DNA from 4 places in the Embleya sp. NBC_00888 genome. Region 2 is predicted to be linked to each of the others. Evidence: riboswitches for the same ligand, from Rfam matches in the RefSeq annotation. Region 2 holds a riboswitch; each other region holds the start of a gene.
What was found. A riboswitch is a leader RNA that binds a small molecule or an ion and turns the genes downstream of it on or off. The one in region 2 is predicted to bind cobalamin.

Region 1 (6,930 bases), 2.0 Mb from region 2:
ACCAGTGGCCGACGAAGGCGATCTCGCCGCCGAGCGCGGTCGCGGCCAGGGACTGGGTCAGATTCCCCGCGACGTCCACGACCCGGTCCACCCCGCGTCCGCCGGTCACCCGCCGTACCTCCTCGCCCCAGCGCGGGTGCTCCCGATAGTCGACCACCTCGTCCGCGCCCGACTCGCGCAGTCGTTCCGCCTTCTCCGGACTCGACGTGGTGGCGATCACCCGCGCACCCGACGCCTTGGCGAGCTGTACCGCGAACAGGGACACGGCTCCCGTACCGAGCGTCAGCACGCTCTCGCCCGGCACCGGCGGTCGGCCTCCGGTCAGCGCGTTCCACGCGGTGACCGCGGTGAGCGGGAGGGTGGCGGCCTCCGCGAAGGACAGGTGCGCCGGGATGTGCACCAGCGCCCGCTCGCCGACCAGCGCGAACTCGGTGAGCATGCCGTCGCGCGAACTGCCGAGCTGCGCCGCGTAGGCCGGCGCGAACGGCCCGTCGATCCAGTCCGGGAACACGGTCGCCGCCACCCGGTCGCCGACCCCGGCCCGGGTGACGCCCGCCCCGATCGCGACCACCTCGCCGACCCCGGCGCACCCGGGAACGACGTCGGGCGACACCGGCAGCGGATAGTCGCCGTCCAGGACCAGCAGTTCGCGCATGCTCAGCGAGGTCGCCCGGACCCGGACCAGCACCTGCCCGGGCGCGGGCTCCGGCTCGTCGTGCGCACGGAGGGTGACACCGTCGATACCGGCGCCGGGTGTCAGGTGGTAGCTCTTCATCGTGCTGTGCCTCTCTCGACGGATCACGAACCGCCCCGTTCGGCGGGCCGTGGGAAGGATCCTGCGACAGGCGCCCGAGCCCGACAATTCCCGCCGGGGAATTGCCGGCGATACCTCCGAGTGCCTAGAACTGCGCTCATGAGCACGATGACCCACGGTCCGGACTTCCCCGCCGAGCTGCGGCGCTGGCGCACCACCCGGCGGCTGAGCCAACTGGAACTCGCCGCCCGCGCGGACACCACCCAACGCCACCTCAGCTTCATCGAGAGCGGCCGATCCCGTCCCGGACGCACCATGATCATCCGCCTCGCCGAATCACTCGGCCTGTCCCTGCGCGAGCGCAACGCGCTGCTGCACACCGCCGGGTACGCGCCGGTCTTCCCCGAATCGGACCTGGACGCGCCGATGTTGCGCCCGGTGCGCGAGGCGCTGCGCGCGGTGTTGGACGGCCACCTGCCCTACCCGGCGATGGTGCTGCGCCCGTACGGGCAGATCGTCGCCGCCAACACGGCGATCGACGTACTGACCGAGGGGGCGTCGCCGGAGTTGCTCCGGGAACCGATGAACATGCTGCGCCTGATGCTGCACCCCGAGGGCATGGCGCCACGCGTGGCGAACCTCGACGCCTGGGGGCATCACGTCCTGGACAACATGCGCGCACAGGCGCTGCGCAGCCCGGACCCGCTGCTCGACGCGTTCATCGAGGAACTGCGCGGCCATGTCCCGGACGCCCGACCGGGCCCCGACCACCTGGGCTTCGCGGTCCCGCTGCGGCTGCGCGACCCGGACGGCCCGGGCGAGTTGCGGCTGCTGACCACGTTGACGTCCTTCGCGACGGCCACCGACATCACGCTGGCCGAACTGCACCTGGAGGCGTTCCTGCCGGCCGACGAGGCCACCGCCACGACGCTGCGCCGCCGCGCGGCCGAACGGTCCTGACCCGGACCCCCGTCACGCCGCCGCCGAGCGAGCACGTCTCCGACAACGCGAAACCGCCCTGCCGTCCCGGGACCGGGACGGCAGGGCGGTGGCGGCGCGATCGCGCGAAGACGTCCGGACTCAGAAGTCCTCGTCGAACGACACCGAGCCGGTGACCGCGACCTGGTAGGCCGAGACCCGCCGCTCGAAGAAGTTCGAGAGTTCCTGCACGTCCTGCAGTTCCATGAAGCCGAACGGGTTCGCCGAGCCGTACACCGGCGCCATGCCCAACTGGGCCAGCCGGCGGTCGGCCACGTGCTCCAGGTAGGAGCGCATGTCGGCGACCGTCATCCCGGACACGCCGCCTTGGAGCAGGTCCTCCGCGAACGCCGTCTCCGCCTCGACCGCCTCGGCGAGCATCCGCCGTACGTCCTCGGCGAGTTCGTCGTCGAACAGGTCGGGCTCCTCGGCCCGCACCGTCTCGACCACGGAGAACGCGAAGTCCATGTGCGCGGACTCGTCGCGGAAGACCCAGTTGGTCCCCGAGGCGAGGCCGTTGAGCAGACCACGCGAGCGCAGGAAGTACACGTACGCGAAGGCGCCGTAGAAGAACAGACCCTCGATGCACGCCGCGAAGCAGATCAGGTTGAGCAGGAACTGCCGCCGGTCGTCCCGCGATTCGAGCCGGTCCAGGCCCATCGCCGAGTCGATCCAGCGGAAGCAGAACTCCGCCTTGCGCCGGATCGAGGGGATGTGCTCGACCGCGGCGAACGCCTGCTCGCGCTCCTCGTGGTCGGGCATGTAGGTGTCCAGCAGAGTCAGGTAGAACTGCACATGGACGGCCTCTTCGAAGAGTTGCCGCGACAGGTACAGCCGCCCCTCGGGCGAGTTGATGTGCCGGTACAGATTCAGCACCAGGTTGTTCGCCACGATCGTGTCACCGGTCGCGAAGAACGCGACCAGGCGCTGCACGAGGTGTCGTTCGGCCGGGCTGAGCTTGTCCAGGTCGGCGAGGTCGCTGTGCAGGTCGACCTCTTCGACCGTCCAGGTGTTGCGGATCGCCGCGCGGTACTTCTCGTAGAAGTCCGGGTACTGCATCGGGCGCAGCGTGAGGTTCATTCCGGGATCGAGCAGGCTCACGTGCACGCCTCACAGGCTTCGGGGTTCTCCAGCGAGCAGGCGATGACCTCAAGGTCCGAGATCTCCTCGACGGGCGCGGCCGAGGCCTGCGCCGGCACGGTCGCCTGCTGGATCCGCGTCGCGGGGCGCGAGCGCAGGTAGTACGTGGTCTTGAGGCCGGTGGACCACGCGTAGCGGTACATCGAGGACAGCTTGCCGATGGTCGGGTCGGCCATGAACAGGTTCAGCGACTGCGACTGGTCGATGTACGGCGAGCGGGCCGCCGCCAGGTCGATCAGCGCACGCTGCGGGAGCTCCCAGGCAGTGCGGTACAACTCCCGCACATCCTCCGGGAGTTCGGCGATGCTCTGGACCGAGCCCTCGGCGCGCTTGATCCGGTCGCGGACCGCGGGGGTCCACAGGCCGCGGGCCTTGAGCTCGCGCACCAGGTAGGCGTTGATCTGGAGGAACTCGCCGGACAACGTCTCGCGCTTGAACAGGTTCGACACCTGCGGCTCGATGCACTCGTAGGCACCGGCGATCGAGGCGATGGTCGCGGTCGGCGCGATCGCCACGAGCAGCGAGTTGCGCAGGCCGTGCTCGGCGACCCGGTCGCGCAGCGCGTCCCAGCGCTTGGTCTGGGTCGGGTACACGCCCTCCCACAGGTCCGGCTGGAGCCGGCCGCGCGCGGCGTGCGTCTCGGCGTAGGCCGGGTGCGGGCCGTGCGCCTCGGCGAGCGCCGAGGAGGTCTCCAGCGCGGTCAGGTAGATCTCCTCGGAGATCAGCGTGGACAACTCGCGCGCCTCGACCGAGTCGAACGGCATGCCGAGCGTGAAGAACACGTCCTGCAGGCCCATCAGGCCCAGGCCCACCGGACGCCAGCGCGGGTTGGACGCGGCGGCCTGGTCGGTCGGGTAGTAGTTGATGTCGATCACGCGGTCCAGGAAGACCACCGCGGTGCGCACCGTCGCGCGCAGCTTGTCCCAGTCCATGCCCTGGCCGGCGATCACGTGCGCGCCGAGGTTGACCGAGCCGAGGTTGCACACGGCGGTCTCGCCGTCGCTGGTCACCTCGAGGATCTCGGTGCACAGGTTGGACAGGTGCACCACGTTGCCCGGCTCCGCGGCCTGGTTGCAGGTGCGGTTGGCGGCGTCCTTGAAGGTCATCCAGCCGTTGCCGGTCTGCGCGAGCGTGCGCATCATCCGGGCGTAGAGGTCGCGCGCGGGCATCTGCCGGACGAACCGGCCGTCCCGCTCGGCGGCTTCGTACACCTTGTCGAACTCGGCGCCCCACAGGTCGGGCAGTTCGGGCAGCTCGTTCGGGTCGAACAGCGACCAGACGCCGTCCTCCTCGACCCGGCGCATGAACAGGTCCGGCACCCAGTTGGCCAGGTTGAGGTTGTGCGTGCGGCGCGCGTCCTCACCGGTGTTCTCGCGCAGTTCGAGGAACTCCAGGATGTCCGGGTGCCAGGTCTCCAGGTACACGCAGGCCGCGCCCTTGCGCCGGCCGCCCTGGTTGACCGCGGCCACGGACGAGTCGAGCGTCTTGAGCCACGGCACGATGCCGTTGGAGTGCCCGTTGGTGCCGCGGATCAGCGAGCCGCGCGAACGCACCCGCGACCACGCCACACCGATGCCGCCGGCGAACTTCGACAGTCGGGCGATTCGCCCGTACATGTCGTAGATCGACTCCAGTTCGTCCTTGGGCGAGTCGAGCAGGTAGCACGAGGACATCTGGGTGTGCACGGTGCCGGAGTTGAACAGCGTCGGCGAGCTGGGCAGGTAGGCGAGCGAGGACATCAGCCGGTAGAAGCCGATCGCCTCGCCGGGCTCCTGGGCCAGGCCGCACGCCACGCGCAGCAGGAAGTGCTGCGGGGTCTCGACCACCTTGCGCGAGACCGGGTGGCGCAGCAGGTAGCGGTCGTACACGGTGCGCAGGCCGAAGTACTCGAACCGCCGGTCGCCGTCGACGTCCACGGCGGCGTCCAACTCGGCGGCGTGCTCGGCGACGAACGCCGCGGTCTCCGCGCCGATGACGCCCTCGCGTCGGCCGAGCGCGATGCCGGCGCTGAACGAGGTGACCCCGGCGTCGAGGGCCTCGTCCGCGATCCGGCCGGCGAGCAGGCGCGCGGCGAGCCGCGAGTAGGCGGGTTCCTCGGCGATCAGCTCGGCGGCGGTACGCACCGCCAGGTCCGCGGCCGCTCCCTTGTCCGCGCCCTCGTTGAGACCCGCGACGACCCGGCGGACGACCCGATCCGGATCGACCTCCGGCAGATCGCGCGCCTGGGTGCGCACCAGGGTAGCCAGTTGGTCCTCGGGGCTTTCGTCGATCCGCATCCGGGTCGCGCCCACGCTGTCCACAACGGTCACGTGCTCTCTCCTCGCGAGCTCGTACGTACAGTGACCCCGCGCCCGAAGGCGCGGACAGCCGGCAGGTATTCGGACTCGCGGGCATGCCGGGGCGCCACCGGGCACGATGTGCTCGGCGGGCCGCGGAGTTCCCCGTGGTCGTCGCTCGCCGAACCCCTCTGGGCGTTCGGCACCGCAGGACGACATTCGTTCCCGCTTACCGCTGCGGGGGCAGTCCCGGCTTCACACCGGGTTCCCTCTTGCGTCGCCCCTCCGTTTGACCGGAACGGCGAACCAGCTGCGTCGCAGAGCATATATGTAGTGGCGGGGTGGTCGTCGCACCCCCAGGTGTTGTGTCGTGTCGCGATTCCCGACCTACCACGATTTCGGCCGGGACGGGCCCACTCCCGGCGGCGCGGCCGTCCACACCGGGTGTCGCGGCGCCTCCCGAGCCGAGCGGAATCGTCTCCTCCCGGCGTACGCCCGGCATGACGGTACTCGCGCGCGGGCCGCCGAACGGCCGCACGACACGCCGGCGTTGTGCGCGGCGCGCGTGGCCGGGCGCCTGTCGAACGTGGTGTCCGGGCGTCGAGAGAAAGACTTTCGCGGGGCGGCCGAGCGGGCGAAGGCGAGGCGCCGGGGGCGTACGGTCGGCCGCGGGGTGTGCCGGGCGGGTACGGCGTCCGTCGGGCGTGTCGGCGGGGTGGGAGCCGGGCGTGTCGGCGGGTGCCTCCGGCGGCCGGTGTGGGCGGCCTCGGAGGCGGCCTCGTCGGCGTCCTCAGGGGCGGCCGGCGCGGGGGCCGGCCCCGGGTAGGCGCGCGTGTCGTGCCGGGCGGTCGTGGCATCGGTCCACCGACCGGGGCACCTCCCGGCCCGAGTCGCGCCACTCCGCGACCAACGCCTCGTACACGGGTGTCTCGAACGTCTCGGTGGGCCACGGCCCGAACGGGGCCCGCAGGATCTCCATGCCGACCCAACCGCGCGAGGGAGCGCGAAGTAACCGCCAACCGGGTGATGCCACTCGGTCGATGGACGAATCGACTCGGATACAGGCGCGCGGACCGGCCCGGGCGCACCGATCGCGCCCCTGGGCGGTCGGGCGCCTTCGGGTCGTACTCGGGCCGTACTTTGGCCGCATTCAGACAGCCTTCGGCTATCTTCGGCCGGATTCAGCCGTCTTCGGTGGGTTTCGCCGAGTTTCGGCGGGCCGGGCGCCTTCCGGTCAGGTGCTTTCGGTCCCGATGGTTTCGGTTCGTGCCGTTTTCGATCGTTCGCTTTCGATATGGGCCGCCGCCGTGCGCAGTTCGGCGAACGCCTCGCCGAGCGCCGCCGCCGTCCAGTGCGCGTTCAGGCCGCTCGGGTTCGGCAGCACCCAGATCCGGGTGTCGCCGATGGTCTCGGCCTGCCGACCGACCGCCGCCTTGGGCCGGCCGAAACCGGTCCGGTACGCGCCGATGCCGAGCACGGCCAGCCAGGCCGGCCGGTACGTGCGCACCTTGGCGGTGAGCGCCGCGCCGCCGGCGACGTACTCGTCCCGGCTCAACTCGTCCGCCCGGGCGGTGGTGCGGGCCACCACGTTGGTGATGCCGAGACCGAGCGCGGTCAGCGCGTCCTGCTCGGCGGGCGCGAGTAGGCGGGGCGTGAACCCGGAGGCGTACAGCGCGGGCCAGAACCGGTTGCCGGGGCGGGCGAAGTGCCGCCCGGTCGCGCCGGACCACAGGCCGGGGTTGATCCCGCAGAACAAAACCCGCAGGTTCGGTCCGATCACGT
Region 2 (6,930 bases):
ATGGCGACCCGCTTGCGCTGTCCGAAGGACAGCAGGTGCACGGGCCGCTCGGCCAGTTCGGTGATCCCGAGCGCGGCCAGCGCCTCGGCCACCCGTGAGCGCACCTCGGCCGGGTCAAGATCCAGGTTGAGCGGCCCGAACGAGACGTCCTGGGCCACCGACGCCGAGAAGAGCTGGTCGTCGGGATCCTGGACGACCAGTTGCACGGCCCGCCGCAGCGCGGTGAGCCCCTTGCGGTCGTGCCGAATCGGCACCTCGTGCAGTTCGACCCGCCCCGAGTCCGGTGTCAGGCCGCCGGTCAACAGCCGCAGCAGCGTGGTCTTCCCGCTGCCGTTGGGCCCCAGCAGCGCCAGCGCGCGTCCGGTCGGAACGGACAGGGACAGTCCGCTCAACACGGCCGGCCCGTCCTCGTAGGCGTAGCCGATCTCTCGTACCCGCAACGGAATCACGGCACCACCGATACCAGGAGAAGAGTGGCGGCGACGACCGCCGCCACGACGAACAGGGAGCCCGCGACGAACGCCCGCGAGACGCGTACCTCGTCCACCAGCACCCGCAGGCGCCCGTCGTAGCCGCGTCCGGCCAGACCCGCCTCCAGGCGCTGGGCGCGGGCGAACGCGTGCACGAAGACCGCCGAGCCGAGCCCGGCCACCGAGCGCCAACGGGCTCGCCGGGTGCGATGACCCAGCCGGCCCGCCTGGGCCTGGTTGATCCGCGTGGTCGTGTCGTAGAGCAGGAACAACATCCGATACATCACCGCGGCGACGTCCACCACGGCGGCCGGCACGCCCACCCGGGTCAGCCTCGGCAGTACGTCCGACAGCGGTGTGGTGAACGCGAACAGCAGCATCGCCAGGCCCGCGGCGGTGGAGCGGGCGAGCAACTCGGCGGCGTGGCGCGGCCCGTCCGGGGCCCAGCCGACGCCGTCCGCGCCGATCGTGACGAGCAGGGCGAGCGCGCCGGTGGCGGCGAATCCGAGCGGCGCGCGGGCGGCCCGCCACAACCGCCGGGCGGGCACGCGCGCGAAGCCGAACGCGACGACCAGGACGGTCGCCGCGACCACGACCGCGCCGGGCCACGGCGGCAGCGCCACCGCGCACCCGAGCAGCCCGAAGGAGAGCACGGCCTTGTCGGCCGGATGGCGGTGACGCCACGAACTCGCGTGCGCCGCCGCGTCGATCGGCAGCACGGGATCAGCGGCCCGGGACCGAGGCCGGCGTCTGGTCCGCCGGTGTCGCCTCGGCATTCGCCGAAGCGGCGGTCGGTTCGTCGGGCGTGTCCGAGGCGTCCGGCGCGAGCCGGCGGCGGGTGCGCTTGACCCCGAACATGTAGCCGACCACGCCCGCGCCGAGGGCGGCCTGCAACGCGAACAGGCCGGACTCGATCTCTCCGGACGGCGGTTCGTACAACGGGCTGAACCACGGTTCGTAGTCCGGGTCGTTCTCCGTGATCGCGGTCTCCGCCTGGGTGTCGGCGCCCGTGAACGGCTCGTCCTTGTGGTCGCCCATGCCGAACACCACGGGCAGGACCGCGAGCAGCACCACGGCCACCACGATCAGCAGGTTGATCTTCGTGGAGCGCTTCACTTGGACTTCTCCTCCTCGCGCGCGATCCGCGCGTCCGTGACCACACCGAGCCGGACCAGATCGCCTCGGCTGGACTGCCGCAACAAGCGCACGACCAGGACGGTCAGCAGACCCTCGCTGATCGCCAGCGGGATCTGGGTGAGGGAGAAGATGCCGCCGAACTTGGCCAACGCGCCCGCGAATCCGCTGTCCGGGTCGGGGAAGGCCAGGGCCAACTGCACGCTGGTGACGCAGTAGGTGCTCAGGTCCGCGACGAACGCGCCCACGAACACCGCGACATCCAGCGGGGTGGTGCCGCCGCGTCCGTCCAGGAGCGAACGGGCCAGCCGATACGCGCCGTAGCCGGCCCACGGGCCGACGATCGCCATGGAGAAGACGTTCGCGCCGAGCGTGGTCAGCCCGCCGTGCGCGAGCAGCAACGCCTGGAAGAGCAGGGTGATCGTGCCCAGTACGGCCATGATCGGCGGCCGGAACAGGATCGCGCCCAGTCCGGTGCCGGTGGGATGCGAGCAACTACCGGTGACGGAAGGGATCTTCAGCGCGGACAGCACGAACGAGAACGCGCCGGACGCGCCGAGCAGCAGGGTGTTCTCGGGTTTGTCGCGCACCTCGCGGGTGAGCGCGCGGGTGCCGTGGACGACGAACGGGGCCGACGCGACGCCCCAGGCGGCAGCGTGTTCCCAGGGCAGATAGCCCTCTGCGATATGCATGAGGAAGGGTCCCTCTCCAACACCTCGTGGACGGACGATCGCCGTGGCCGGTCTCCTGGCTGACGGGTCGTACGTTCACGTCTCCGCCTTCCCGGGGCCGCGCGAGCGGTCCCAGTGGCTTCCCGCGGCGACGAATCAACGTTTCCGCGGGGGTGGAGGAGAACTTCCCGATCACAGTGGCGAGGGCCGCGCCGGCATCGAACCGGCTTCCCGAGCACCACGGCGAGCCGACACTAGTGGTCGGATGGACATGGCGACAAGATGGCTTTTGCAAACCGTGCGCAAGACCACAATGCGGGCGGAGCGGTCGAGCAATTGCCGCATTCCGGAGCGTGATCGTCGACGGGTGCGGCTCGGTGCGGCGGGACGCGGTGCGGTGCGGCGTGGTGAGCGCGGCGCGGCGCCGAGCCACGCCGTGCGGTGCTCAGTTCAGGCCGGGTCCTCGGCCCCGGACCACCACGGTGCCCGCGACCCGGTCACCGACCCGCTGGCGCCGCTCGCTGGTGAGCACCGCGGCCAGGCCGACCGCGCCGAGCGCGAACGCGTCGACGCACAGCAGCAGCCAGCGGATCCCGAGCTGACGCCGCCCCGCCCGCCCGCCGGACACGTCCACGACCCGGATGCCGAACATCTGCATGCCCCACGTGCGCCCGTCGTGCTCGGCGGGCCGCAGTACCCAGTACCAGAACAGGATCGCCAGCGCGACCAGCAGCACACCGACGGTGATCGTCGCGGTCAGCGGGCCGCTGCGGATCGAACCGTCGGGATGTGTGGGCAGCAGGACGAACAGGAACATCGCGGCGCCGGGCAACAGCGCGGACGCCAGCACGTCCACCACGAACTGGCCGACCCGGCGCCACAGCACCGAGGGGTCGACCGGGCTCGCGACCTCGGGCAGCCACACCCGGGCGCGCGGGCGGGCGGGCCGCGCCGAGCGGGCGAAGTGCCGCGGAAGGCTCCGTTCGTACATGCTGTTGTACTTTCCGCAACCGGGTGATTTGACTCCCGACGCGGCCGGATATCGGCGAGATTGCGCCCGGTCGGCGGATCCGGTCGGCGGCCGGGACCGGATTGCCCGGATCCGGCGCCGACCGCGGTGATCGGATCGTCGGGTGATCAGATCGTCATCGGGCCGTCCACGCCGAACAGGTCCGGTTCGGAGCGGCTGATCACGTCGTACAGCGGCTTGTAGTTGATCCAGGCAACCGTGTCGTTGCCCAGTTGTTCCCGGGTCAGCCGCGCGTTCTCCGGCGTGATCGGCTTGAGCTCACCGGCCGCCTGGGCGAGCAGCTGTACCTGGCAGGAGCGCTCCATGGTGATGAACCACCACGCCGCCGCGTCGACCGACTGCCCCACCGTGAGCAGGCCGTGGTTGCGCAGGATCAGCGCCTTCCGCGGGCCGAGCGTCTTGGCGATGCGGCGGCCCTCCTCGGCATCGAGTACGACGCCCGCGTAATCGTCGAACAGCTCGTGGTCCTCGTAGAACGGGCACACGTCCTGCGTGATCGGTTCGAGCCGGATGCCGAGTGCGGAGATCGCCCGGCCGTGCACGGAGTGGCTGTGTGCCGCCGCGACCACGTCGGGACGGGCCGCGTGGATCTGCGAGTGGATCGCGAACGCGGCCTGGTTGACGTGGAATCGACCCTCGACGACCTGTCCCTCGTGGTTGACCAGGATCAGGTCGTCCACGGTGATGTGCTTGAACGACATCCCGAACGGGTTGACCCAGAAGTGATCGGTGAGCTCCGGATCACGCGCGGTGATGTGGCCGGCCACCCCCTCCTCGAAGCCGAACCGACCGAACAGCCGCAGCGCCGCGGTCAACCGCTCCTTGCGGTGCCGGCGCTCCTGTTCGACGGTCTCGAACGTGGGCGGCAGGGCGAAGCTCAGGTCGGCCGGGGACACCGGCTGCGGCGGGGTCGGCTGCCGGCCCTGCACGTCCTGGGCCTGCGGAGCATCGGTGCCGGACATGTGCGTCTCCTCGAACTCGACTCGGACGGGTATTCGGGCGGGGGATCGCGGCCGACGCTACCGGCGAGTCACTTCCCAGGACAGCCCCCGACGGCGGGCCGTTCGTGCGGGGCAGGGGATTTTAGCGCCCGGGTCGCGTCCGGACCGGGTTTCCGGAAATTAATCGAATATTGCCCGCAGGGCTCTTCGAGCTGCTTCTACGCTGCCGTTCAGTGAGTCCGGGACGTCGAGTTCGAAGCAGTCGAACTCGAATTCCCAGACCCGCAACAGACGCACAAGATACGGGCAACGCGCAAAGTACGGGCGCGCGGATGGAACGGGCGCACACAGGGGGAAGGGGCGCGTGACTTGAGCGGCGGGGGCGTGAATTCGACGGAGGTCGTGAGTATCGGCGCACGGGCGCCCTCGGCGACGCCCGTGTTCGGCCGCGGCGATCCGGTGCCGGTGCGGGCCAAGGCGGACGCGGGCCGGCGGGGTTCACCCGCGCGGGCTTCGACATCGAGGAGCCCGATCGCGAGGAGTTGGGCGGAGATGGCACAACCCCCGCGACGGTCGAGGCCGTCCCGGCGCAGATCAGGCGACCTGCCGACCGGGTCCGACAGCGAGTGGACCCCTGTGACCGAGGCGGATGTCATCGAAGCAATCGAGGCCCATCCCAACGCGGCAGTCGACGCCGACCCGATCGAGGTGATCCCGGTCGGGCCGCCGACCCCGGGTGTCGCAGCAGTGCCCGAGGACGAGCCTGTCGGAGTCCACCGGAAAGCCGCACCGCCGATCGCCCCGGAGGCAATCATGGCCAATATGGAAACGGCCCTCAAGGAAGCAATGACGATCGAGGGCGCCGTGGGTGTGGCCCTCGTCGACTACACGAGCGGAATGGCGCTCGGAATTCTCGGCGGCAGCAAGGAACTCGACCTGAACGTGGCCGCCGCCGGAAACACCGACGTGATGCGCGCGAAGATGCGCACGATGGAGATGTTGCACCTCGGCGACCAGATCGAGGACGTCCTGATCACGCTCGGGAAGCAGTACCACGTGATCCGGCCGCTGACCGGCCGGGCCGGCAAGGGTCTGTTCCTCTACATCGTGCTGATGAAGGACCGCGCCAACCTCGCGCTGGCCCGACACAGCCTCAAGCGTATCGAGGAGGAGATCGAGGTCTGAGTTCGCGCCCCGGCGGCGCGTTCGAGGCCCGCCGTCGGAGCCCGCAGACCCATCCTCGATACCCCTGGCGCCCCCGCCACCCCCGTGCGGTGGGCGCCATCGGGGTGTCCGGGGACCGGCGCGAGGATGCCCGGGAACCCGCGCGCGGGTTCCCGGGCCACGCACGAGGGTGTCCGGGGCCACGTACGACCGCTCTGGCCTCCCTGCTCCGTCTCGGATATGACGGTACGTCAGATGTACCGTCGAAGCTCGACGTCGTACTTCGCGTACGGATCGCAGCCGGATCCGTTACGGATCGCGTACCCGAGTCCCCGAGGAGCCGCATGCTGTCCGGCGAGAAGATCCTGATCACCGGCCCCGCGGGCCAGATCGCCTACCCGCTGACCGAGTACCTGGCCCGGGACAACGAGGTATGGGGCATCGCCCGCTTCTCGAACGCCGAGGACCGCAAGCGGGTGGACGCGCTGGGCGTGACCACGCGCGCCGTCGACCTGGGCTCGGGCGACTTCGGCGAGCTGCCCGAGGACTTCACCCACGTCCTGCACCTGGCCACCTTCCAGGGTCCCGGGCTGGACTACGACGAGGCGTTGCGGGTCAACGCGGAGGGCACCGGGCTGCTGCTCCAGCACTGTCGACGGGCCAAGGCGGCGCTGGTGATGTCCACCGCGTCGGTGCTCAAGCCGCATCCCGACCCGATGCACGTCTTCCGTGAGACCGACCCGCTCGGCGACGCCAACGTCTCGCACGCGCCCACCTACTCGGTCTCCAAGACCGCCGAGGAGGCGGTGGCGCGCTACTGCGCCCGCGCGTTCGACCTCCCGGTGGTGATCGCCCGGATGAACGCCTCCTACGGCCCGGGCGGCGGCCTGCCGACGATGCACCTGGACGCGGTGCTGGCCGGGCAACCGATCGTCACCCGCTGGGATCCGTGCATGTACAGCCCGATCCACCAGGACGACATCAACAGCCAGACGGCGGCCCTGCTGGACGCGGCGTCCACCCCCGCGACGGTGGTCAACTGGGGCGGCGACGAGCCGGTGAGCGTGCAGGACTGGGCGGCGCACATGGCCGATCTGAGCGGCCTGCCGGCCGAGGTGGTGGTGCGCGAGCAACCGGGCACGCTGCGCGGTCAGGTACAGGACACCGGCAAGCGCGCGGCGATCACCGGTCCGTGTGCGGTGGGGTGGCGCGCGGGACTGGCGGATGTGTACGCCACACGGCGTGGTGATTCGGCCTGACGCGGTCGGGCAGCCTACCGCTGTGCTCGATAGCGTCGAGTCTTCAGGTCTTACTCGCGCCGTCTCGGAGCGCTCCACGTCATCGGATCGCGTCGCTGCGAGCGGCACCACGCAGGAAGGACAACGATCATGGGCATCCTCGATACCCCCATCGCCACGCTGGAGGGGAAGCGTACGACCCTGGGCGGTGTCACCGAGGGCAAGGTCGCACTGGTCGTCAACGTCGCGTCCAAGTGCGGCCTGACCCCGCAGTACACCGGC
Region 3 (6,930 bases), on a different replicon from region 2:
CAGATCCAGGCCGCGTACCGCGATCACGTCGCCGTAGCGCACGATGATCCGGCGTGCCGTCAACAACGAGGCCGACGGGCCGGCGGGCGGACCCGGCTGCGGCGGCGTCCGGCCGGCCAGGCGTGCGCGCAGCGGCGCGGCCAGGCGGCGGGCGTCGCGCACCGACAGCGGCAGGGGTGACCAACCGGCGAGCCGACCGAGTTCGACCACCGGTGGGGCGATGTCGCAGGTCTGAAGGATCTCGGCAGGCGGGCCGTCGCGGACGGTGCGGTCGCCGGGCAGGTGCACGAGTCGGTCGGCGTACTGCACCACACGTTCCATGCGGTGCTCGGCGACGATCGCGGTGATGCCCAGGTCGTGGACCAGCCGGGTGATCGCGGCGAGTACGTCCTCGGCGGCGGTCGGGTCCAGCGCGGAGGTGGGCTCGTCCAGGACCAGTACGCGCGGGTGCGCGGTGAGCACCGAGCCGATCGCGACGCGTTGTTGTTGGCCGCCGGAGAGGGTGCGCAGCGGGCGATGGCGCAGTTCGGCGATGCCCAGCAGGTCCAGGGTCTCCTCGACGCGCTTGCGCATGACCGGCGAGGGGATGGCCAACTGCTCCATGCCGTAGGCGAGTTCCTCCTCGACCGTGTCGGTGACGAAACCCGCGAGGGGGTCCTGGCCGACCACGCCGACCAGATGCGCGAACTCGCGCGGCGGCCGGGAGCGGGTGTCGATGCCGTCGACGAGCACGCTGCCGCGCAGGGTGCCGCCGGTGAAGTGTGGGACCAGACCGTTGATCGCGCCCAGGAGGGTGGACTTGCCGGCCCCAGTGCGACCGACGACCAGGCACAACTCCCCTTCGGGAATGCTCAGTTCGACGTCGCGGAGCGCGGGTTCGGGCGCGTCGGCGTAGGTGATGGTGACGTCGCGGAATTCGATCACCGGACGGACTTCTCCCTGATGGTGGTGCCGGCATCGGCCGGGCCCGGGGTCGGTGTGCGGGCCGTCGCGTCCGGCCGGGGCACGGTGTCGCCGAGCCGGGGCACGGTGAGCGGGGGCGGCGGTGCCAGCCACGCGGGCAGCGCGCCCACGACCAGCGCGAGCACCGGCAGCGGGGCCAACTCGGGCCACGCGAGCGGGCTCAGCGACGGATAGAGGTTCCCGGCGTCGATCCGGCTGGTCAGGTAGAGCAGCGCACCGGTGCCCAACCCGCACGCGGCGACCGCGAATTCGGCGAACCGCCAGCGGTCCGGCAGGTAGACACTGCGGTTGATCCGCCGGCCGGTGAGCACGAAGCCGATACCGGCGACCAGGATCCCGCCGGGCAGCATGGTCGCGCCCAGATAGCGCGGGGCGCTGCCGTCGAGCAGCGCGTACACCCCCACGCAGACGCCGATCAGGCCCACCAGGGTCAGTACGCCGGTGAGCAGTCGGATGGCCCGAGGCAGGTGCCGGTTGCGGCCGTACCCGCGCGAGTCCATCGCGGCGGCGAGCGCGAGGGAGCGGTCCAGCGCGTCCTGGAGCACCGGGATCGCGATCGAGCGCAGCGCCCGCATGCCCTTCTGCGCGCCGCCGCGCAGCCGGCGGGCGCGGCGTACCCGATGCACGCTCTCGATCAGTTGGGGTGCCACCGACAGCGCGACCACCACGGCCGCGCCCACCTCGTACAGCGCCGCGGGCACCGCCTTGAGCATGCGTTTCGGGCTCGCGAGTGCGTTCGCCGCGCCCAGGCACACGATCATCGTGGCCAGCCGCAGCCCGTCGTAGAACCCACCCAGCACGTGCTCCAGGGACACCGGGCCGAACAGGTGGATGCCCGCCGCCCACGCGGGCAACGGGATCTCCGGGAGGTCGACGAGCACATGGCCGCTCGCGGCCCCCGCACCGAAGATGATCCGGAACAACACGCGCATCACGATGATGAACAGGCCCAGGAACAGGTACATGCGAAACGCCTGCGCCCACGGCGCGTCGCCGCGCCGGTTGGCGACGACGAATCCGGCCACGGCCAGGATCAGCGCCAGCAGCAGCGGGTTGGTGGTGCGACTTGCGGCGGTGGCCAGGCCCAGCGCCCACAACCACCAGGCGCCGGGATGCACGGTGCGCGGCAACCGGCTACCGCCAAGCCGGAACGCGGCGGCAGACGGCCGGTGCCCCGCCCGGGGCGTGCTCAACTCGACCCGTCGGCGCGCGTACGTCGACGCCACGTGGTGAACCCGGCCGCCGCGCAGATCGCCACGAGCAGGGCTGTCCCGACGATGGTCGTGGCCGGGATCCCGTCGCGCTTCCTGGTCGCCAACTCCTCCCCTCCGGTCCAGGTCTGACCTTGTGGAGTGATACCGGAGGGTTGAGTGGAGGCGCCTGGTGAGCCCGGATCGGTGGAGGCGGTCGCGGACGTCTCGGCCGCGGCGGGGGCCGAGGGTGCCGCGGACTCGGTGGGTTGCTCGGACTCCATCGGGTTGCCGGCGACACCCGGCCCCGGCGCGAGGGGGTCGGTTCCCGAGGTCGTGGTCGTCGAACCCGACGACGCCGTCCCGGTCGTGCCGGGCGCACCCCCACCGGAGTCGGTGCGGCCTCCGTTCCCGGCCGAGGTCGTACCGCCGCCCGATCCGCCGTTGGCCGGCGGCGGTTGCGGGTTGTTCGTCGCGGGCGAATTCGGCGGTGTGGGCGTCGCCGGGCGTGCCGGTGCCACGCGCGGGGGCGGGTTGGTGGTCTCGGTCTTGTTCTTGGAGAACGACCAGCCCTCGAAGCTGCCGGGCGGCGGCTTGCGGTTCATCACACCCCACTGGCTGTACGTCCACGAACCGCCGTTGGGGGAATGCCAGTACGACCAGTAGGCGCCGGCCGGAGGCGTGTCGATGCACGGCTCGGAGTTCGCGCCGGGCTTGCCCTCGACCCGGCAGATGAACGCCTCGCCCCAGCGGGCCACACCGGCTATCTCGATGCCCGCGTTCTTGAGCGCGGCGTGGCCGGTGGCCTGGTCACCTCGTGCGCAGCGCACGATGGTCGTGCCGCCCAGTTCCTGGAAGTCGATCACCACCGTGACACCGTTGGCGTCCGGGCAGTAGCCGGGGGTGCCCTTGGAGGTGTCGACCGCGTGCGCGGTCGGCGCGGCGACGGTGACCTGGGCGGTGGCGGGCAGCGCGAGCAGGGCAAGCGCGGTGACCACGCGGGCTGTTCGGCCGCCACTCCCGCGGCGCCTCATGTGTGCTTTCCGCTCTTGCGCCGCGCGCCGGCGCGGACGGCGAGGCCGGTGCCGACCAGTCCGAGGGAGAGCATGAGCAGCCCGCCGACCTGGGCACCGGTCCTGGCGAGGCTTCCGCCGCCGCCCTTCGTGGTGCCGCCACCACCCGAGCTGCTCGTGCCGCCCGACACCGAACCGCCGGTGCCGGCGGCGGTGGTCGTGGTCGTCGCGGACGCGGTGATCGACGCGCTCGCGGTCTGGCTGAGCGAGGTGGTGGGTGTGGCGGACGTCGACGCGGACGGCGTTTGCGACCCGGTGTGAGTGGCCGAGCCGGTGGGCCCCGGGGTGCCGGAGTCGGTCGGCTTCGGCGAGGTCGTGGCGGTACCGGTCGGCTGGGTGGGGGCCTTGCCGAGGTCCCCGAGCGGGACGTCGGTCAGCACGAGCAGGGCCTGTGGGGTCGCGCGGCGCCATTGGTCGCGCTGGAAGTCCGGAATGCCCTCGGCCTGGGCCGAGGTGAGGGCCTCCGCGTTGTAGGCGATCGTGCCGACGTCCTTGGTCGCGGCGCCCGCGTTGTCGGTGGTGATCTGGTGCTTGGCCACCCACGCGGCGGCCTTGTCCGCCTCGGTCGGGAAGCCGGCCGCGTGCAGGGCCTGGCCGGCCAGGCCGGTGCTGTTGGTGTTCGATGCCGCGGTGGGTCCGGAGCCGCCGAACGAACCGTCCTCGCGCTGTTTGGACTTCAGCCAGTCCGCGCCCTTCCTCGCTGCGGCCGCGGCACCGACCGACTTGCTCTCGGTCGCCGCGGAGAGCAGCGCCTGCACGGCCATGCCGGTCGAGTCCGGGTCCAGCACGGTGGTCGGGGTGTCCTGGCAGGTTGCGCCGGTGCTGCCCAACTGGCCCGGGTACAACCGGAATCCGCCGCTGGGGCACTGCTGCTTGATCAGGAAGTCCACCGCGCTCTGCGGCACCCCACCGCTGCGGGCCAGGCCCAGCACGGCCAGCGACTGCCCGAACGCGTTGCTCGAGTCGGGACTGCCGGTGAGCTTGTCCCGGATGCGACCCGCGTCGTCGCCGGCGTCCGCCCCGGCGATCAGGTCGAGCGTCTCCGCGCGCATGTCCAGGTCGCCGAACCTGGTCGGATCGCGGTCGGCGACCACGGCGGCGAAGAGTACCTTCGCGGTGGCACCCGCGATCCGCGAGCCGGGCATGCCCCACTCCTCGGCGCTGTTGTACTTGCGGATGTTGGCGGCCACCGCGTCCGCCGCGGCCTTGAGCGCGACGGGCTGCGAGCGGGTGGCCGACAACGCCATCATCGTGTCGATGGTCAGGCCCCAGTCGGAGCCGGCGAAGCCCGGTATGCCGCCGTCGACCAGTTCCCCGGCCTGCCATTTCGCCGCCGCGACGGCGTTGTCGGCGTGCGGGTTCGCGGCGTCTGCCGACGCGGAGAAGACGGGGGAGGCCGCGACCAGGACCGCGCCGCAGACCGCGACGGCGCCGGTGTTCCTCACGGTGAGCCAGGACATCGATGGGACCCTTCCGAGACCAACGCGTCCCGGGAGCCGACCGATGCCGGGCATCGGTCGGGGGTCCGGGCCTCAGCGTGTAGTCCACGACAGCTGGAGCCTTCAATTCGTACGCACCCAGGCATTCCGACTCGCGGCGGCCTGTCGGCCACCGCCTACGGTTGCGGGTCAGTGCCGGATTTCGACCGGCTTCCCCTGGGTTTCGAACTATGAAGTTGAGGGTGCCGACACACGTCGGCATGTGCAGCATACGGAGCATTCCGGCTGTCGGACAACAGCACGAGCGGGCGATCACGGTGCCGTTCGTCACCAACCGTGAGCCCGCGGCGGACAATCGCGCACCGTTCGGGCGCGCGTGGCCGCCGGGACGACCCCGGACCGCCGGGGCGGGGCGCGCCTGCCCCGCCCCGGCGGTCTCGACTCAGGACGCGGCGTCGGGGAGCGTCGCCCGTACCTCGCGCGCCGCCGCCACCAGGTTCTCCAGCGAGGCGCGAACCTCGGGCCAACCGCGGGTCTTGAGGCCGCAGTCGGGGTTGACCCACAGCCGCTCGGCGGGGATCGCGGTCAACCCCTCGCGCAGCAGAGCGCTCACCTCCTCCGCACTCGGGACGCGCGGGGAGTGGATGTCGTACACACCGGGACCGGCCTCGCGCGGGTAGCCGTGGGCGGCGAGTTCCCGGGCGACCTGCATGTGCGAACGGGCGGCCTCCAGGCTGATCACGTCGGCGTCGAGGTCGTCGATCGCCTGCACGATGTCGCCGAACTCGGCGTAGCACATGTGCGTGTGGATCTGGGTGGCCGCGTGCACGCCGGAGGTGGTCAGCCGGAACGACTCGGTGGCCCAGGCCAGGTATTCGGCGCGGTCCGCGACGCGCAGCGGCAACGTCTCGCGCAGCGCGGGTTCGTCCACCTGGATGACCGAACCACCGGCTGCCTCCAGGTCGTCGACCTCGTCGCGCAGCGCCAGGGCGACCTGCCGGGCGGTGGTTCCGAGCGGCTGGTCGTCGCGCACGAACGACCACGCGAGCATCGTGACGGGTCCGGTGAGCATGCCCTTGACGGGGCGGTCGGACAACGACTGGGCGAACGAGGTCCAGCGCACGGTCATCGGCTCGGGACGGGAGATGTCGCCGGCCAGGATCGGCGGGCGCACGTACCGGGTGCCGTAGGACTGGACCCAGCCGTGCCGGGTGGCCACGTATCCGGTGAGTCGTTCGGCGAAGTACTGCACCATGTCGTTGCGTTCGGCCTCGCCATGCACCAGGACGTCGATCCCGGCCTTCTCCTGGAAGGAGATCACGTCGCGGATCTCGGACTCGATGCGTTCCTCGTAGCCCGCCTCGTCGATGCGTCCGGCGCGCAGATCGGCGCGGGCGGTGCGCAGTTCGCCGGTCTGCGGAAAGGAGCCGATCGTGGTCGTGGGCAGCAACGGCAGCCCCAGGTGCGCGCGTTGGGTCGTGGCGCGCTCGGCGTAGGGCAGGCTGCGCCGGCCGTCCGCGTCGGTGACCGCGGCGGCGCGGGCGCGTACGGCGGGGTCGTGGGTCAGCGCGGAGGCCTTGCGCGCGGCCAGGTCGGCCCGGTTGGCGGCGAGGTGGGTCGCGATGATGTCCGTGCCCTGGCCCAGGCCGCGGGCCAACGTGACGATCTCCTCGGTCTTTTGCCGGGCGAAGGCGAGCCATCGGGAGATCTGCGGGTCGATATCGCGCTCGTCGCCGGCGTCCAGGGGCACATGCAACAGGGAGCAGGACGCGGCCACGTCGACGCGCTCGGCCAGGCCCAGCAGGGTGCCCAGGGTGGCCAGCGACCTGCCGAGGTCGTTGATCCACACGTTGCGCCCGTCGACGACGCCGGCGACCAGGCGCTTGCCGGGCAGTCCGCCGACGGCGGCCAGGGCGTCCAGGTTGGCGCACGCGGCTCCGGTGAAGTCGAGGGCGAGCCCCTCGATCGGCGCCTTGGCCAGGATCGGCAACGCCTCGCCGAGGCGGTCGAAGTACGAGGCGACCAGCAGCCTGGGCCGGTCCGCGAGCGCGCCGAGGTCGCGGTAGGCGCGCGCGATGGCGTTGAGTTCGGCGAAGCTGCGGTCCTGGACCAGCGCGGGTTCGTCCAGTTGCACCCACTCGGCGCCGGCCGCGCGCAGATCGGCGAGCACCTCGGCGTACACCGGCAGCAGTCGGTCCAACAGGGTCAGCGGCTGGAAGTCGGCCGCGACACCGGGCGCGGGCTTGGCGAGCAGCAGATAGGTGA
Region 4 (6,930 bases), 950 kb from region 2:
CGGCGCGGTCGATTCAGCGGCGCGACCTGCGGATCGCCCAGATCAGGACGAGCACGGTCGCGACCGCGGCGGCAGCGGCCGGCACCGGGCGTCGGCGGATCTCCGCCGAGCCGGTGAGGGTCGCGTGCCGGAGCGGGTCCGGGGTGTGGTCGAAGAGTTGGTTGCCGGCCGTGTGTCCGACCTCGACGGTGCGATCCTTGGCGTGTCCGACCCGGTCACCGGCCGACTCGCGGGCCTGACCGACCTTGTGCACGGCCGCGTCCTTGAGCTCCTCGGCGCGGTGCCCGGCTGCTTCCTTGAGCTCTCCGGCCCGGTGCTCGACGGCTTCCTTGGCCTGCTCGGCGCGGTGTCCGGCCGCCTCGATGAGCTCTTCGGTGCGGTGGCCGACCGCCTCCTTGGCCTTCGCGGTCTTGTGCCGGGCCGTCTCCTTGGCCTGCTCGACACGCTGCCGCGCGGCGTCCTTGGCGTGCTCGGTGCGGTCCTGGACGGCGTCCTTGGCCTGCTCGGCCCGGTCCCGGGCGGCCTTTTTGGCCTGCCCGGCACCCTCCCGCGCGGCGTCCTTCGCTTGCCCGGCCCGGTCCCGGGCGGCGTCCTTGGCCTGCCCGGCCCGGTCGCGGACGGTGCCCGCGGCCTGTTCGGCGGCTTCGCCGGCCGCCGCTTCGAGCCGTTCGGCCCGGCGTCGGGCCCGCCCCGCGGCACGGTCGGTTCCTCGGCCGACCTGCTCGGCGGCCTCGCCCACCTTGCGGTGCACCGTCTCGGGCGGCTCGGCCTGGGTCAACTCCTCCACCGCGTGATCCAGTTGCTCACGTTTGCGGCTCAGCGTCGGCTCCTGCTGCGGGAGTGCGCTCTGCGTGGGTGATTCGACGGCGGGGGGAAGGACGGTCGGGAACGCGGCGATCTCGTCGGGATCGCGCGACGCGGACCTGCCGCCGGAGTCTCGGCCTGGGGTACTCATCGGTGCGTACTCCTCTTCACGGTCTCGATGTCCTCGCGTCACCGCCGAGGACCGCGCCTGGCGCCTGCCCCGCGGGCGCCCGGTCATTCGTCCTCGGCGGGCCTTCGACGGCCGGGGCCGTCTCCCCGATCCTGCCGGGGGCGCAGACCCGGCAGGACCGAGGACACGGCCACGGCGTTCGGGTTCGTCGATGCCGGAGTCGGTGTCTCGAGGCCGAGGCTAGAAACAACCGGGCCGAGGATCCGGGAATGTCACCCGAATGCGCGGCTCGGCGTGTCCGACCGATTCACCCGGTCGGCCGCTCCGCGCGGGACCCGACACACGGTTCCCGGTGCCCGGAGCGAACCGAACGCGCAGGCCGGGAATGCTCAGCCCGCGCTGCCCCGACCCGGTGCCGACGACCCGATCCGGGTCCGGGCCGGGCGCGGCGGCTTGTCGTGGAAGACGCAGTCGCCGCACGTACCGCCTCCGGGGATCCGGTAGTACAGGCAGCACGTGGTGCGGCGGAACGCGCCGAGCGCACCGTGCAGGCCGGTTCCGCGCAACCGGCCGGCGGCCAACAGGCCGTCGGCGAACACGCGTGTGGTCGCGACGAGTTCCGGCTCGGCCGGAGCCAGGTGCCGGTGCAACACGCGGGCCGCGCCGACCAGGGCCGACGCGGCGTTGCCCCACAGCAGTCGCTCGGCGACCGGCACCACCGCTCGGGTCGCCCCGGCGAGCGGCACCAGATGCCCGAGCAACACCGCGTCGTGAAGTTGCTCGATCCCCGAACGGTCGTCCGACACCGGCACCGGCGCCGGATCGGGCGCCCACAACTCGACCGGCCCGGCGTCCGGGAAGCGCCAGTACGTCCGGGCCGGATCCAGGTCGGGCACCACCCGGCCGAGCACCGCCGCGCCCAGTGCCACCGACCACAACCGTGAGGCCACGCCCAGGTACAGGATCGACGCGGCGACCCGCGGTTCCTCGGTCCGCAGCCGGGCCCGTACGTGCTCCACCCGGTCCGCCCACGCGGCGGGCGCGGCCCGGTCGTACAGCTCGGCCAACGGCCGAAAGCCCGCGCCGTCGGTGATCGGTCCGGTCCGCAGCTCGAAGTAGGGCCCCACGTCGGCGAGCCGGCGCAGCGGCCCGCCGACGTGGGACCGCGACCGCGCGCCGGTCAGCGGCTGTCGCCCGGACGCCACAACACATCACCCGCACCGCCGGCGTTGGCCCGCCGGGCGAGGACGAACAGCAGGTCGGACAACCGGTTGAGGTAGCGCGCGGTGAGCGGGTTGACGGTCGCGGCCCCGCCCGCCGTCGCCCGCTCGTCCGCCTCGATCAGCGCCCAGGTCGAGCGCTCGGCGCGGCGGGCCGAGGTGCGGGCCACGTGCAGCAGGGCCGCGGCCGGGCTGCCGCCGGGCAGTACGAAGGAACGCAGCGCGGTCAGTTCCGCGTTGAACGCGTCGCAGTGCTCCTCCAGCCGGGCCACGTCCGCCTCGGTGATCCGCAGCCGGGTGTCCCCCTCGGCGATCGGCGCGCACAGGTCCGCGCCGACGTCGAACAGGTCGTGCTGCAGTTGCGCCAATACCGCGCGTGTCTGCGGTTGCGGGTCGCCGAGCGCGAGCACGACCCCGATCGCCGCGTTGGTCTCGTCCGTGTCGGCGTACGCCGCCAACCTCGGATCGGTCTTGCGCGTCCGGGAGTTGTCGCCCAGCGCGGTCGTGCCGGCATCGCCGGTACGGGTGTAGATCCGGCTCAGAACCAAGGACATGGTCGGCACCGGCCTCTCTCGGGGAAATCCGCCCCGGTTGGTGAGGTGGCGACGACGTGAGTCTCCTGGCTCTCGGATCATCGCTCCTCCCGGCCTTCCGACCCGTCTGGGGGCCGTGGCCGGTTCGGGAGTCGCTCCCCGATCACAGTGGCGGGACCGCGCCGGATTCACACCGGCTTCCTCGTACCGCCGTCGCCTTGCGCCTCCCACCATGACACGCCCGACGGGCCCGGTCCACCGTCGGATCCGGACCACGCGTGCGGGTGAAGCTTGCCGCCGGTCCGCGCGCCGAGCCCCGGACCGGCGCGGGCGAAGCCCAGGATCGGATTCCGAGAGCGGCTCCCTCGGCCGGCGTCGGCCCGGCGGTATCGGCGCCGAAGGGTGCCGGCGAGCGCCGGTGAGTCGATCCGAGATCCGGCCGTGCCGGGAAATCAGTGCCGGAGGTATGCGTGTCCACGGTGTCCGGAACACCTGAACCAGCCGGTCCGACGCGTCGGGTGGGTCAGGCATGTCGGGTGGGTCGGGTACCTCGAGCGGGCGTGGTCCTGGCTTGTTGTGCTTCGCTGTTCGGAGCGGGGTCGGGGCATCCCGCCGCCTGCGCGGGGTGGTTCGGCGCCGAGGGACGGCATCTCGCCTCCTCCGTGCGGCTCTTCGATGCCGGTTCGGCGCGGCCGACCCCTTCCGCGGCGGACTTCGGCGCCGGGTCGGGACACGCCACCCCACCCGCCGGGCCCCTTGGCGCGGGAACGGGAGGCCCCACCCCGTCCGCCGCGCTGTTGACCGCCGGCGCCGGGCGCCCCGTCGGGTCCGGCGACCGGGTGCGGCCGAGGGACGAGCCCGAGGCGATCCTGCCGCCCGTCCCGCGTGCCGTCGCCGATCGGGCGGGCACTCGCGCCGGGCAGTCGGTGGACGTCCCGGTCCTGGCCGGCGACTCCGGCGAAGGGCTGGTCGTGCTGTCGTACACCAATCCCGAACACGGCCTGGTGCTCCAGCGGGACGAGGCGGATTCGGTGCTGCGGTACACGCCGGGGCCGGGCTTCACCGGACGCGACAGCTTTCGCTACACGATCGTCGACCGGCTCGGCCGCGAGGCCACCGCGAGCGTGCGGATCGAGGTGGTGGCCGGCCCCGGTGCGTCCGGCCGGCCGGTCGAGACCCGGGCGGGCAAGCTCGGCGTCCATCGCGGCGTCGACGAACTCCGCGCACCCTCGGCCGCGTCGGCGGCGCGTCCGCGCGCCGGGGTCGATCCGGGCGGCGGGTCGCTGCTCGTGGCGTTCCTCGGCTCGGCCGTGCTCGGGGCGGGTGTCCTGGCGTTCGTCGCCCACCGTCGGCCGGGCCGGCGGCGGCTCGGCTGAGCGGGCCCGGGTCGGTTCGATCGGCTGTTCGAGGTTGCGCCCCGAACGGCGGCTGTTCCGGGGGTTCTTCGGTCTGATCGGCCTTTCGGGGCTCGTCCCCCGACCGACTGCTCCGACGTTTCTTCGGTCCGATCGGCCCTTCCCAGGCTCGTCCCCCGATCGGCCCTTCCGGGCTTCCTCGGTCCGGCCGGTGTCGCCCCGGTCAGCCCTTCCGGGCCTCCTGGGTGAGCTGGTAGAGCCCGTACAGCAGCTCGGCGATGCCGACGATGAGCAACACGACGCCGATCTTCCCGAGCGCGACCACCGGTGTGTCCACGTCGTCCGCGAACAGCTTCAGGGCTCCGCCCACCACCGCGCTCAACAGGCCGGCCGTCAACGAACCGCGTGCCTTCGCCACGGTCTTCCTCCTCCACTCGACCTGCGGGTACGGCTATGAGGCTAGGTCCGGGCCCCGGCCCGGCACGCCCTCCGCGGGAACGAACCGGCGTACACACTTCGGCCTAGAACCGCGCCCGGGTTCGCCGCGGCCGGTGGGTTCGGCGGGGCTTCGGGAATGGGGCCGGCCCCACCCCCGAAGGGTGGCCAGCCCCATGGGCACGCCCGTTTCACGCTCCTAGCGTGGATCCGGTGCCGTGAACGGGGAGCGGCCGGAACGGCGGAGGGACGACAGTGAGCGGGCGACCGACACGGCCACGACACACGATCGGGGACGAACCGGAGGGTGTCGGGGCGCCGGCCGTCCGGCTCGACGCGGTGCGCAAGGTGTACGGCAAGGGCTCGGCCTCGGTCGCCGCCCTCGACGGGGTCACCCTCGCCTTCGGACACGGCTCGTTCACCGCCGTGATGGGTCCGTCCGGCTCCGGCAAGAGCACCTTCCTGCACTGCGCGGCCGGCCTGGATCGGCCCACGTCGGGCACGGTCGCGGTGGCCGGCCGGGACCTCGCCGAGCTCAACGAGAACGCGCTGACCAGGCTCCGTCGGGAGCGGATCGGTTTCGTCTTCCAGGCGTTCAACCTGCTGCCCACCCTCACGGTGGAGCAGAACATCACGCTGCCGCTGCGGTTCGCGGGCAAGCGCGCCGACCGCCGGCGGATCGCCGAGGTGATCGCGCGCGTCGGCCTGACCGACCGCGCCCGGCACCGGCCGCACGAGTTGTCCGGCGGCCAGCAACAACGGGTGGCGATCGCCCGCGCGCTGGCCGTGCGCCCCGCCGTGCTGTTCGCGGACGAGCCGACCGGTGCGTTGGACACCCGGACGGCGGCCGAGGTGCTGGGTCTGCTGCGGGAGTCCGTGCGGACCGACGGCCGGACCATCGTGATGGTCACGCACGATCCGATCGCCGCGTCCTTCGCCGACCACGTGGTCTTCCTCGCCGACGGTCGGATCGCCGACCGGCTGGACGCGCCGACGGTGGACGCGATCGCCGAACGCATGACCCACCTGGGCGCGTTCGCGAACGCTCCGCTCCCGGGTGGGCGGCCGACGGTCGACGGGATCCGCTGATGTGGGGGCTCGCGCTGCGCACGCTGCGCTTCCGGGCCGGTGGCTTCGTCGCCACCTTCGTCGCGCTGTGTTTCGGCGCGACGGTGGTGATGGCCTGCGGCGGGCTGCTCGAGACCGGGGTACGCAACAACGCGCCGCCGCAACGCCTGGCCCAGGCCTCGCTGTTGGTGATCGGCGATCCCACCTTCACCGGCCCACGCGACGGATCCGGGGACCGGGAGCGGGACTTCGCCCTGGCCGAGCGGGTGCCGTTGGACGCGCGGCTCGTGGATCGGGTGCGGGGCCTGGAGGGTGTGCGCGCGGCGGTCGGCGAACGCACCTTCGAGACCGCGCTGACCAGCGCCGGTGGCGGTCGCAAGGCACAGGGGCACGCCTGGGAGTCGGCGGCGCTGACGCCGTACGCCCTCACCCGAGGGGCCGCGCCGGTCGGGCCCGACGAGGTGGTCCTGGATGCCGCGCTCGCGCGCCGCGCGGGCGTCGCCGTGGGCGACCGGGTCGAGATCGCCGCACACGGCGGCTCGGCCGCGTACCGGGTCACCGGCATCGCGCAGCCGGCGCGTACCGTCCCGCAGGCCACCATGTTCTTCGCGGCGGCCGAGGCGGAGCGGCTCGCGGCACCCGCCGGCACCATCGCCGACATCGCAATCGTGGCCGACCCGGGCGCCGATCTCGGCGCGCTGCGCAAGCGGGTCGCCGGCGCGCTGAACGAGGACCGGGCCAGGATCCTCGCCGGCGACGATCGCGGCGCGGTCGAGCACCCCGAGATCCTGGCGGACAAGTCCGACCTGATCTCGCTGGCGGGCGTCTTCGGCGGGCTGGCGGTCGCGGTCGCGGTGTTCGTGGTGGCCGGCACGATCGGGCTGTCCGTACAGCAGCGCCGCCGCGAGTTCGCGTTGATGCGCGCGATCGGCGCGACGCCGCGTCAGTTGCGCCGGATGTTGCTCGGCGAGACGTTCCTGGTGACCGTGCTCGCGGCGGGTGTCGCGTGGTTCACCGGACCCGCCGCCGGTCGGGTGCTCTTCGACCGGCTGGTGACCTCCGGCATGGTCGCCGAGACGGTGCGGTTCGAGCAGGGCTGGATCCCGGCGGTCGCGGCGGCGGGCGCGGTGCTGCTGACCGCACTGGTCGGCGGCTTCATCGGCGCGCGACGCACGGTGACCGCGAAGCCGACCGAGGCGCTCGCCGAATCCGCGCTCCAGCAGCGCTGGTTCAACTGGTTCCGATGCGTGGTCGCGCTGATCGCGCTGGCCGGCGCCACCGCGCTGGGCCTGGTCACCGTGCTCGTCCTGGAGGGCCCGATCGCCGGGAGTACGGCGGGCCCGGCGGTGATCTGCGCCGCGATCGGCCTGGCCCTGCTCGCCCCC

Region 1: it holds a riboswitch for cobalamin, as region 2 does, so the genes downstream of both, OG948_RS04315 (ribonucleoside-diphosphate reductase subunit alpha) here and OG948_RS12685 (energy-coupling factor ABC transporter permease) in region 2, are expected to answer to the same signal.
Region 3: it holds a riboswitch for cobalamin, as region 2 does, so the genes downstream of both, OG948_RS46475 (prenyltransferase/squalene oxidase repeat-containing protein) here and OG948_RS12685 (energy-coupling factor ABC transporter permease) in region 2, are expected to answer to the same signal.
Region 4: it holds a riboswitch for cobalamin, as region 2 does, so the genes downstream of both, OG948_RS16990 (cob(I)yrinic acid a,c-diamide adenosyltransferase) here and OG948_RS12685 (energy-coupling factor ABC transporter permease) in region 2, are expected to answer to the same signal.

What each region holds. Positions count from the first base shown of each region.
Region 1 is NZ_CP108784.1:1,121,521-1,128,450, forward strand. Features, by position in the region: gene OG948_RS04300 (NAD(P)-dependent alcohol dehydrogenase) at 1-775, opposite strand, end outside; gene OG948_RS04305 (helix-turn-helix transcriptional regulator) at 914-1,714, shown strand; gene OG948_RS04310 (ribonucleotide-diphosphate reductase subunit beta) at 1,835-2,812, opposite strand; gene OG948_RS04315 (ribonucleoside-diphosphate reductase subunit alpha) at 2,830-5,148, opposite strand; cobalamin riboswitch at 5,224-5,474, opposite strand; gene mug (G/U mismatch-specific DNA glycosylase) at 6,383-6,930, opposite strand, start outside.
Region 2 is NZ_CP108784.1:3,131,391-3,138,320, reverse strand. Features, by position in the region: gene OG948_RS12700 (energy-coupling factor ABC transporter ATP-binding protein) at 1-449, opposite strand, end outside; gene cbiQ (cobalt ECF transporter T component CbiQ) at 446-1,189, opposite strand; gene OG948_RS12690 (energy-coupling factor ABC transporter substrate-binding protein) at 1,194-1,586, opposite strand; gene OG948_RS12685 (energy-coupling factor ABC transporter permease) at 1,583-2,296, opposite strand; cobalamin riboswitch at 2,324-2,533, opposite strand; gene OG948_RS12680 (RDD family protein) at 2,721-3,266, opposite strand; gene OG948_RS12675 (class II aldolase/adducin family protein) at 3,413-4,267, opposite strand; gene OG948_RS12670 (hypothetical protein) at 5,060-5,431, shown strand; gene OG948_RS12665 (NAD-dependent epimerase/dehydratase family protein) at 5,755-6,669, shown strand; gene OG948_RS12660 (glutathione peroxidase) at 6,799-6,930, shown strand, end outside.
Region 3 is NZ_CP108785.1:2,766,519-2,773,448, forward strand. Features, by position in the region: gene OG948_RS46460 (ATP-binding cassette domain-containing protein) at 1-924, opposite strand, end outside; gene OG948_RS46465 (CbiQ family ECF transporter T component) at 921-2,156, opposite strand; gene OG948_RS46470 (hypothetical protein) at 2,153-3,187, opposite strand; gene OG948_RS46475 (prenyltransferase/squalene oxidase repeat-containing protein) at 3,184-4,686, opposite strand; cobalamin riboswitch at 4,785-4,926, opposite strand; gene metE (5-methyltetrahydropteroyltriglutamate--homocysteine S-methyltransferase) at 5,108-6,930, opposite strand, start outside.
Region 4 is NZ_CP108784.1:4,084,066-4,090,995, forward strand. Features, by position in the region: gene OG948_RS16980 (hypothetical protein) at 14-955, opposite strand; gene OG948_RS16985 ((2Fe-2S)-binding protein) at 1,324-2,139, opposite strand; gene OG948_RS16990 (cob(I)yrinic acid a,c-diamide adenosyltransferase) at 2,115-2,708, opposite strand; cobalamin riboswitch at 2,767-2,893, opposite strand; gene OG948_RS16995 (Ig-like domain-containing protein) at 3,350-4,063, shown strand; gene OG948_RS17000 (DUF5708 family protein) at 4,266-4,460, opposite strand; gene OG948_RS17005 (ABC transporter ATP-binding protein) at 4,733-5,566, shown strand; gene OG948_RS17010 (ABC transporter permease) at 5,566-6,930, shown strand, end outside.